3 regions of the Enterobacter sp. N5-15 genome follow, and region 1 is predicted to be linked to each of the others. Evidence: predicted binding sites of a transcription regulator. Region 1 holds the regulator's gene; each other region holds the start of a gene.
What was found. The regulator Fur, encoded in region 1, represses iron uptake genes when iron is present. The targets are predictions, from matches to a motif close to ATAATAATGAGAACNACTATCAA.
Positions count from the first base shown of each region.

Region 2: a site for Fur is predicted at 1,150-1,172, ahead of bfd (bacterioferritin-associated ferredoxin). Genes of this name have one in related genera too.
Region 3: a site for Fur is predicted at 1,078-1,100, ahead of sodA (superoxide dismutase [Mn]). Genes of this name have one in related genera too.

Region 1 is NZ_CM170150.1:1,328,762-1,331,030, forward strand. It holds gene chiP (chitoporin ChiP) at 1-353, shown strand, start outside; gene chiQ (ChiQ/YbfN family lipoprotein) at 401-727, shown strand; gene fur (ferric iron uptake transcriptional regulator) at 820-1,266, opposite strand; gene fldA (flavodoxin FldA) at 1,558-2,088, opposite strand; gene ybfE (LexA regulated protein) at 2,244-2,269, opposite strand, start outside.
Region 2 is NZ_CM170150.1:4,421,448-4,423,716, reverse strand. It holds gene tuf (elongation factor Tu) at 1-1,027, shown strand, start outside; gene bfd (bacterioferritin-associated ferredoxin) at 1,207-1,401, shown strand; gene bfr (bacterioferritin) at 1,474-1,950, shown strand; gene AC2TE5_RS20975 (prepilin peptidase) at 1,934-2,269, opposite strand, start outside.
Region 3 is NZ_CM170150.1:4,755,442-4,757,710, forward strand. It holds gene yiiM (6-hydroxyaminopurine reductase) at 1-312, opposite strand, end outside; gene sodA (superoxide dismutase [Mn]) at 384-1,004, opposite strand; gene rhaT (L-rhamnose/proton symporter RhaT) at 1,293-2,269, shown strand, end outside.

The sequences.
Region 1 (2,269 bases):
CCGACGGCGAGAAAGCGGTCTTCTTCGGCGCAATGTATGATCTGAAAAACTGGAACCTGCCTGGCTGGGCGGTGGGCGCTTCTTACGCTTACGCCTGGGACGCAAAACCTGCCGATATGGCAACCCCGGACGCATACTACGATCCCAACTATCGCCTGAAAGAGTCTTCCTACAGCCTCGATGCTATCTATACCCTGCAGGATGGCCGCGCGAAAGGCACGATGTTCAAACTGCACTTCACCCAGTATGACAACCACTCCGATATCCCGAGCTATGCGGGCGGTTACGGCAACATCTTCCAGGATGAACGTGACGTGAAATTCATGGTTATCGCCCCATTCACCATCTTCTGATGAACGCACCGGCGGGCTGAGTCCCGCCGGTATGGAGACTGCACATGATGAAAAAAATCGTAATCGTCGCGTTGCTGGCATCAGGGCTGGTGGCGTGTGCTCAGACACAGGCGCCGAAAGAGGACACCCGTCTGAAGGAGGCGTATAGCGCCTGTATTAATACTGCGGAAGGTTCGCCGGAGAAGATTGAAGCCTGTCAGAGCGTGCTGAACGTGCTGAAGAAAGAGAAAGCGCACGAGCAGTTCGCTACGCAGGAGAACGTCCGCGTGATGGATTACCAGGCCTGCATTCAGGCGCGTAAAACCGGTAACGATCAGGAAGTGGCGAAGCGTTGCGATAAGATCTGGAACGAGATACGCAATAACAATAAATAAGTTGCTTTACGCCCGGTAAGCGCAGCGCCACCGGGCTTTTTTCAGGCAAAAAAAAGCCAACCTTGCGGCTGGCTCAGAGTATGAACGCTCGCTTATTTCGCGTCGTGCGCGTGGTCGTCTTCGCGGCAGTCGCCTTCAGCGCAGTGACCGTAAAGGTACAGGCTGTGGTTCGTCAGGCGGATGCCATGACGCGCCGCGATTTCACGCTGGCGTGATTCAATGGAATCATCGCTGAATTCAATGACCTTGCCGCAATCGAGGCAGATCAGATGATCGTGGTGCTGCTGCTGGGTCAGTTCGAAAACAGATTTACCGCCTTCGAAATTATGACGGGTAACAATGCCCGCGTCATCAAACTGGTTCAGCACGCGATAGACGGTAGCCAGCCCAATCTCTTCACCCATGTCGATAAGACGTTTATAGAGGTCTTCCGCACTGACATGGTGATTGTCTGGACCCTGAAGCACTTCAAGGATTTTTAACCGAGGAAGCGTAACTTTCAGGCCAGCCTTCTTTAATGCGGTATTGTTGTCAGTCATGCGGAATCTGTCCTGTTGCTAAACGATTCACTTCTGTAGGAAGTGACAGAAAATGCACCTGGGATAATGCGTCTCATTATAGAACTGCCATGGCTAAATGAAAACTGCAAGTCTCAGGCAAAATATGCTTATAAAAATGGGGTATCACCAACAAACTTGCTCAATGGAAAACCACACTTTATCAGGGAGACATTGTACAGGTCTGGGCGAAAAAGTTAAAAGATTGTAGCGATTAATTTAATCGGTTTGACCTGGAGCACGGGCGCAGCCGCCGCTGCGCCGCGATAAAAATCAGGCGTTCAGAATATCGTCCAGGTGCAGTTCCTCACGGATCTGCTTCACCCATTTCTCAACGCGCTCTGCCGTCAGCTCTGGCTGACGGTCTTCGTCAATAGCCAGACCCACGAAGTGATCGTCATCGGCCAGGCCTTTAGACGCTTCGAAGTGGTAACCGGCGGTCGGCCAGTGGCCTACGATAACCGCGCCATTCGGCTCAATGATATCGCGGATGGTACCCAGCGCGTCACAGAAGTATTCGGCGTAGTCTTCCTGATCGCCACAGCCAAACAGGGCCACCAGCTTACCGTTGAAGTCCACTTCTTCCAGCGTCGGGAAGAAATCATCCCAGTCGCACTGGGCTTCACCGTAGTACCAGGTTGGGATACCCAGCAGCAGAATGTCATAGCCTTCCAGATCTTCTTTGCTGCTCTTAGCGATGTCATGCACATCAGCAACGTCTTTACCGAGCTGTTTTTGAATGTTTTTTGCGATATTTTCGGTATTGCCGGTATCACTGCCAAAGAAAATGCCGATGATTGCCATGAGTAAAATAACCTCTTGAAACTTAATAGTATGGTGGCGCAATTCGGCCACGGATAAGGGCAATAATAGCAGAACTGGCAACCCTGCGGAAACAGCTATCGCGCAGGACTGCACTCTGTGCTACATGAAAAGGGCGATAAAGGGGATTTTCAGACTTATGCCTGGCTGCGTAACGTCTCAA
Region 2 (2,269 bases), 1.8 Mb from region 1:
ACCAGAAGAAAAAGCACGTGGTATCACCATCAACACTTCCCACGTTGAATATGACACCCCGACTCGCCACTACGCACACGTAGACTGCCCAGGCCACGCCGACTATGTTAAAAACATGATCACCGGTGCTGCGCAGATGGACGGCGCGATCCTGGTTGTTGCTGCGACTGACGGCCCAATGCCTCAGACTCGTGAGCACATCCTGCTGGGTCGTCAGGTAGGCGTTCCTTTCATCATCGTGTTCCTGAACAAATGCGACATGGTTGATGACGAAGAGCTGCTGGAACTGGTAGAGATGGAAGTTCGTGAACTGCTGTCTCAGTACGATTTCCCAGGCGACGATACCCCAATCGTTCGTGGTTCTGCTCTGAAAGCGCTGGAAGGCGAAGCTGAGTGGGAAGCGAAAATCATCGAACTGGCTGGCTTCCTGGATTCTTACATCCCAGAACCAGAGCGTGCGATTGACAAGCCATTCCTGCTGCCAATCGAAGACGTATTCTCCATCTCCGGTCGTGGTACCGTTGTTACCGGTCGTGTAGAGCGCGGTATCATCAAAGTTGGTGAAGAAGTTGAAATCGTTGGTATCAAAGAGACTGCTAAGTCTACCTGTACTGGCGTTGAAATGTTCCGCAAACTGCTGGACGAAGGCCGTGCTGGTGAGAACGTTGGTGTTCTGCTGCGTGGTATCAAACGTGAAGAAATCGAACGTGGTCAGGTTCTGGCGAAGCCAGGCTCAATCAAGCCACACACCAAGTTCGAATCTGAAGTGTACATCCTGTCCAAAGACGAAGGCGGCCGTCATACTCCGTTCTTCAAAGGCTACCGTCCACAGTTCTACTTCCGTACAACTGACGTGACCGGTACCATCGAACTGCCAGAAGGCGTAGAGATGGTAATGCCAGGCGACAACATCAAGATGGTTGTGACTCTGATCCACCCAATCGCGATGGACGACGGTCTGCGTTTCGCAATCCGTGAAGGCGGCCGTACCGTTGGTGCGGGCGTTGTTGCTAAAGTTCTGGGCTAATTAATTATCCCTGAATAAAAAAAGGACGCTTCGGCGTCCTTTTTTGTTTTCTGCCGTTCAGTCACTGTCACAAAATTTCGCATTTTTTGCCTGCTCCCGCCCCGTATTGTGGCGCTTGTGCTATTGTAATCATAACCATTCTCACTTACACTTTGCGCATAATTTGAACGGGAGTCTCTATGTACGTTTGTTTATGTAATGGTGTAAGCGACAAGAAAATACGTCAGGCCGTTCGCCAGTTTCAGCCTCAGTCATTTCAGCAGCTACGCAAATTTGTTCCGGTGGGAAATCAATGCGGTAAATGCGTACGTGCTGCGCGCGAGATCATGCAGGACGAATTGATGCAGATCCCGGAATACAAAGAGATCGCGTAAGCGCCCATCTTTTTTTTGACATCCCTGTAGCCCGATCTACGCTTCAATGAGTGGAAGCGGAGGGACTATATAATGAAAGGTGATGTTAAAATCATAAGTTATCTCAATAAATTATTGGGAAATGAGCTTGTCGCAATTAACCAGTACTTTCTTCACGCGAGAATGTTCAAAAACTGGGGGCTTAAACGTCTGAACGACGTTGAGTACCATGAATCGATCGATGAAATGAAGCACGCCGATAAATATATCGAGCGTATTTTATTCCTTGAAGGCATTCCAAACCTGCAGGTCCTCGGAAAGCTGGGCATCGGAGAAGATGTCGAAGAGATGCTGCGTTCCGACCTCAGGCTGGAGCTTGAAGGCGCCAAAGATCTCCGTGAAGCCATTGCCTACGCAGACAGCGTACATGACTACGTCAGTCGCGATATGATGATCCAGATCCTGGCCGATGAAGAAGGCCACATTGACTGGCTGGAAACGGAGCTGGACTTGATTGCTAAAATCGGCCTGCAGAACTACCTTCAGTCGCAGATTAAAGTGGAAGAGTAACCACCGTCTTCCAACCTACGCATAAACCCGCTGCTGCCAGAAATGGCCCAAAAGGCAGTGGGTTTTTTAATGCCCCTTTATCAGGGGTGAATAACGAAAACACAAGAATGCTGAGTAGCGCCATAAGCGCAGCGAGTAATGCCAGTGCAGGCAGTATGCACCAGCCATGCCACGCGCCAAGCGCCGCCAGGTATTTTACATCGCCATATCCCATCCCTTCACGCCGGCAGATAAACCGATATCCCCAGTAGATAACGGCAAAGCCGATATATCCAGCCATCGCACCCGCCACAGCACTCGGCAGAAAATCAGGATGGAT
Region 3 (2,269 bases), 1.4 Mb from region 1:
GTAGATATCACCGATAAACACGTTCTTTTCGGTGAGCCCTTCGGTGGAAAGATTCTCGCCAAACGCGGGGGCGACAAAGAGGTCCGCCTGCTCGGGGAACTCGGTTTTCCAGTGCTGATAGTGTTCGCGGGGATAGTGGCACAGCGCGCGCTCGGGCCCGCCGTGGATTTTCTTTTCTGCCTGCTCGTCACCCGCCAATCCAAGGTCGGTTAGCGTCAGCTCGCCGTCGACCTGAATTTTAGCGATGGCGCTCGGGCGGCTGCCGTCGTACTCCCTTACCTTGCCTGTAAACACGTTCACCGGGTAATGCATTGCTGCCTCCATTACGCAGATACAAAAAAAGCGAGTCATAAGACTCGCTTCTCACAGGCGTCAATGCAACCTTATTTTTTAGCGGCGAAACGTGCTGCTGCTTCGTCCCAGTTCACCACGTCCCAGAAGGCTTTGATGTAGTCCGGGCGACGGTTCTGGAATTTCAGGTAGTAAGCGTGTTCCCACACGTCCAGGCCCACGATTGGGAAGCCGGATGCGCCAGAAATTGCTTCACCCATCAGCGGGGAGTCCTGGTTAGCAGTAGACACTACCGCCAGCTTGTCGCCTTTCAGAACCAGCCACGCCCAGCCAGAGCCGAAACGGGTTGCAGCGGCTTTTTCGAATTCCGCTTTGAAGTTGTCAACAGAACCGAAGTCGCGCTCGATAGCCGCTTTCAGGTCGCCCTGCAGGGTGGTACCGGTTTTCAGGCCTTTCCAGAACAGGCTGTGGTTTGCGTGGCCGCCAGCGTTGTTACGCAGAACGGTTTTCTTGTCCGCTGGCAGCTGGTCCAGCTTGGTGATCAGCTCTTCAGCAGACAGGTTAGCGAACTCTGGCAGGCTTTCCAGCGCGGCGTTCGCGTTGTTCACATAGGTCTGGTGGTGTTTAGTGTGATGGATTTCCATCGTCTGCTTGTCGAAATGCGGTTCCAGTGCGTCGTAGGCATACGGCAGGGATGGCAGTGTATAACTCATAATCCTCTCCATTATTGTCGGGCGGCACAGCTGTTAATGCCGCGTAAGCAGTTGGTTCATTATAGTTAATTAAATGATATTGAAAATGATTATCAATGCCGTAGTTTTTATAAGGTTATTCGTTTTTCGATTAATAGCGAAAATGTGCGTCTACTCACGCGGTTAACGTGCTGATTGCCATCCAGAACACATGTGCGGCAACCTTCTGAAGGTCTCCAAACCGCCTAATTTTTACACTCCTCAAGTCGGTGGGAAGCCACTGACGATAAAAACGATGAGGGTGTAAAAATGAATCATGCGATTACGATGGGTATCTTCTGGCATTTGATAGGTGCTGCCAGTGCAGCCTGTTTCTATGCTCCGTTTAAAAAAGTGAAGGGCTGGTCATGGGAAACCATGTGGTCCGTTGGCGGGATCTTCTCCTGGCTGATTTTGCCCTGGACCATTAGCGCCATGCTGCTGCCCGATTTCTGGGGCTACTTCTCCTCCTTCAGCGCCTCCACCCTGCTGCCGGTGTTCCTGTTCGGCGCGATGTGGGGCGTCGGCAACATCAACTATGGCCTCACCATGCGCTATCTCGGCATGTCGATGGGCATTGGTATCGCGATTGGCATCACGCTGATCGTCGGTACCCTGATGACGCCAATTCTCAACGGCAATTTCGACGTACTTATTCATACTCAGGGTGGGCGGATGACGCTCCTGGGCGTGCTGGTGGCGGTCATTGGCGTAGGAATTGTGACTCGCGCGGGGCAGCTGAAAGAGCGCAAGATGGGCATTAAGGCCGAAGATTTTAACCTGAAGAAAGGCCTGCTGCTGGCGGTCATGTGCGGCATCTTCTCGGCGGGCATGTCGTTCGCCATGAACGCCGCCAAACCGATGCACGAAGCGGCCGCCGCGCTGGGCGTCGACCCGCTGTACGTTGCGCTGCCAAGCTATGTCGTGATTATGGGTGGCGGCGCGATGGTTAACCTGGGCTTCTGCTTCATTCGTCTGGCAAAAGTCAAAAACCTGTCGGTAAAAACCGATTTCTCGCTGGCAACATCGCTCATCATCACCAACGTGCTGCTCTCCGCGCTCGGCGGCCTGATGTGGTATTTGCAGTTCTTCTTCTACGCCTGGGGCCACGCCAGCATTCCGGCGCAGTACGACTACATAAGCTGGATGCTGCACATGAGCTTCTACGTGCTTTGCGGCGGGCTGGTAGGGCTGGTGCTGAAAGAGTGGAAGAACGCCGGACGTCGTCCGGTTGGCGTACTGAGCCT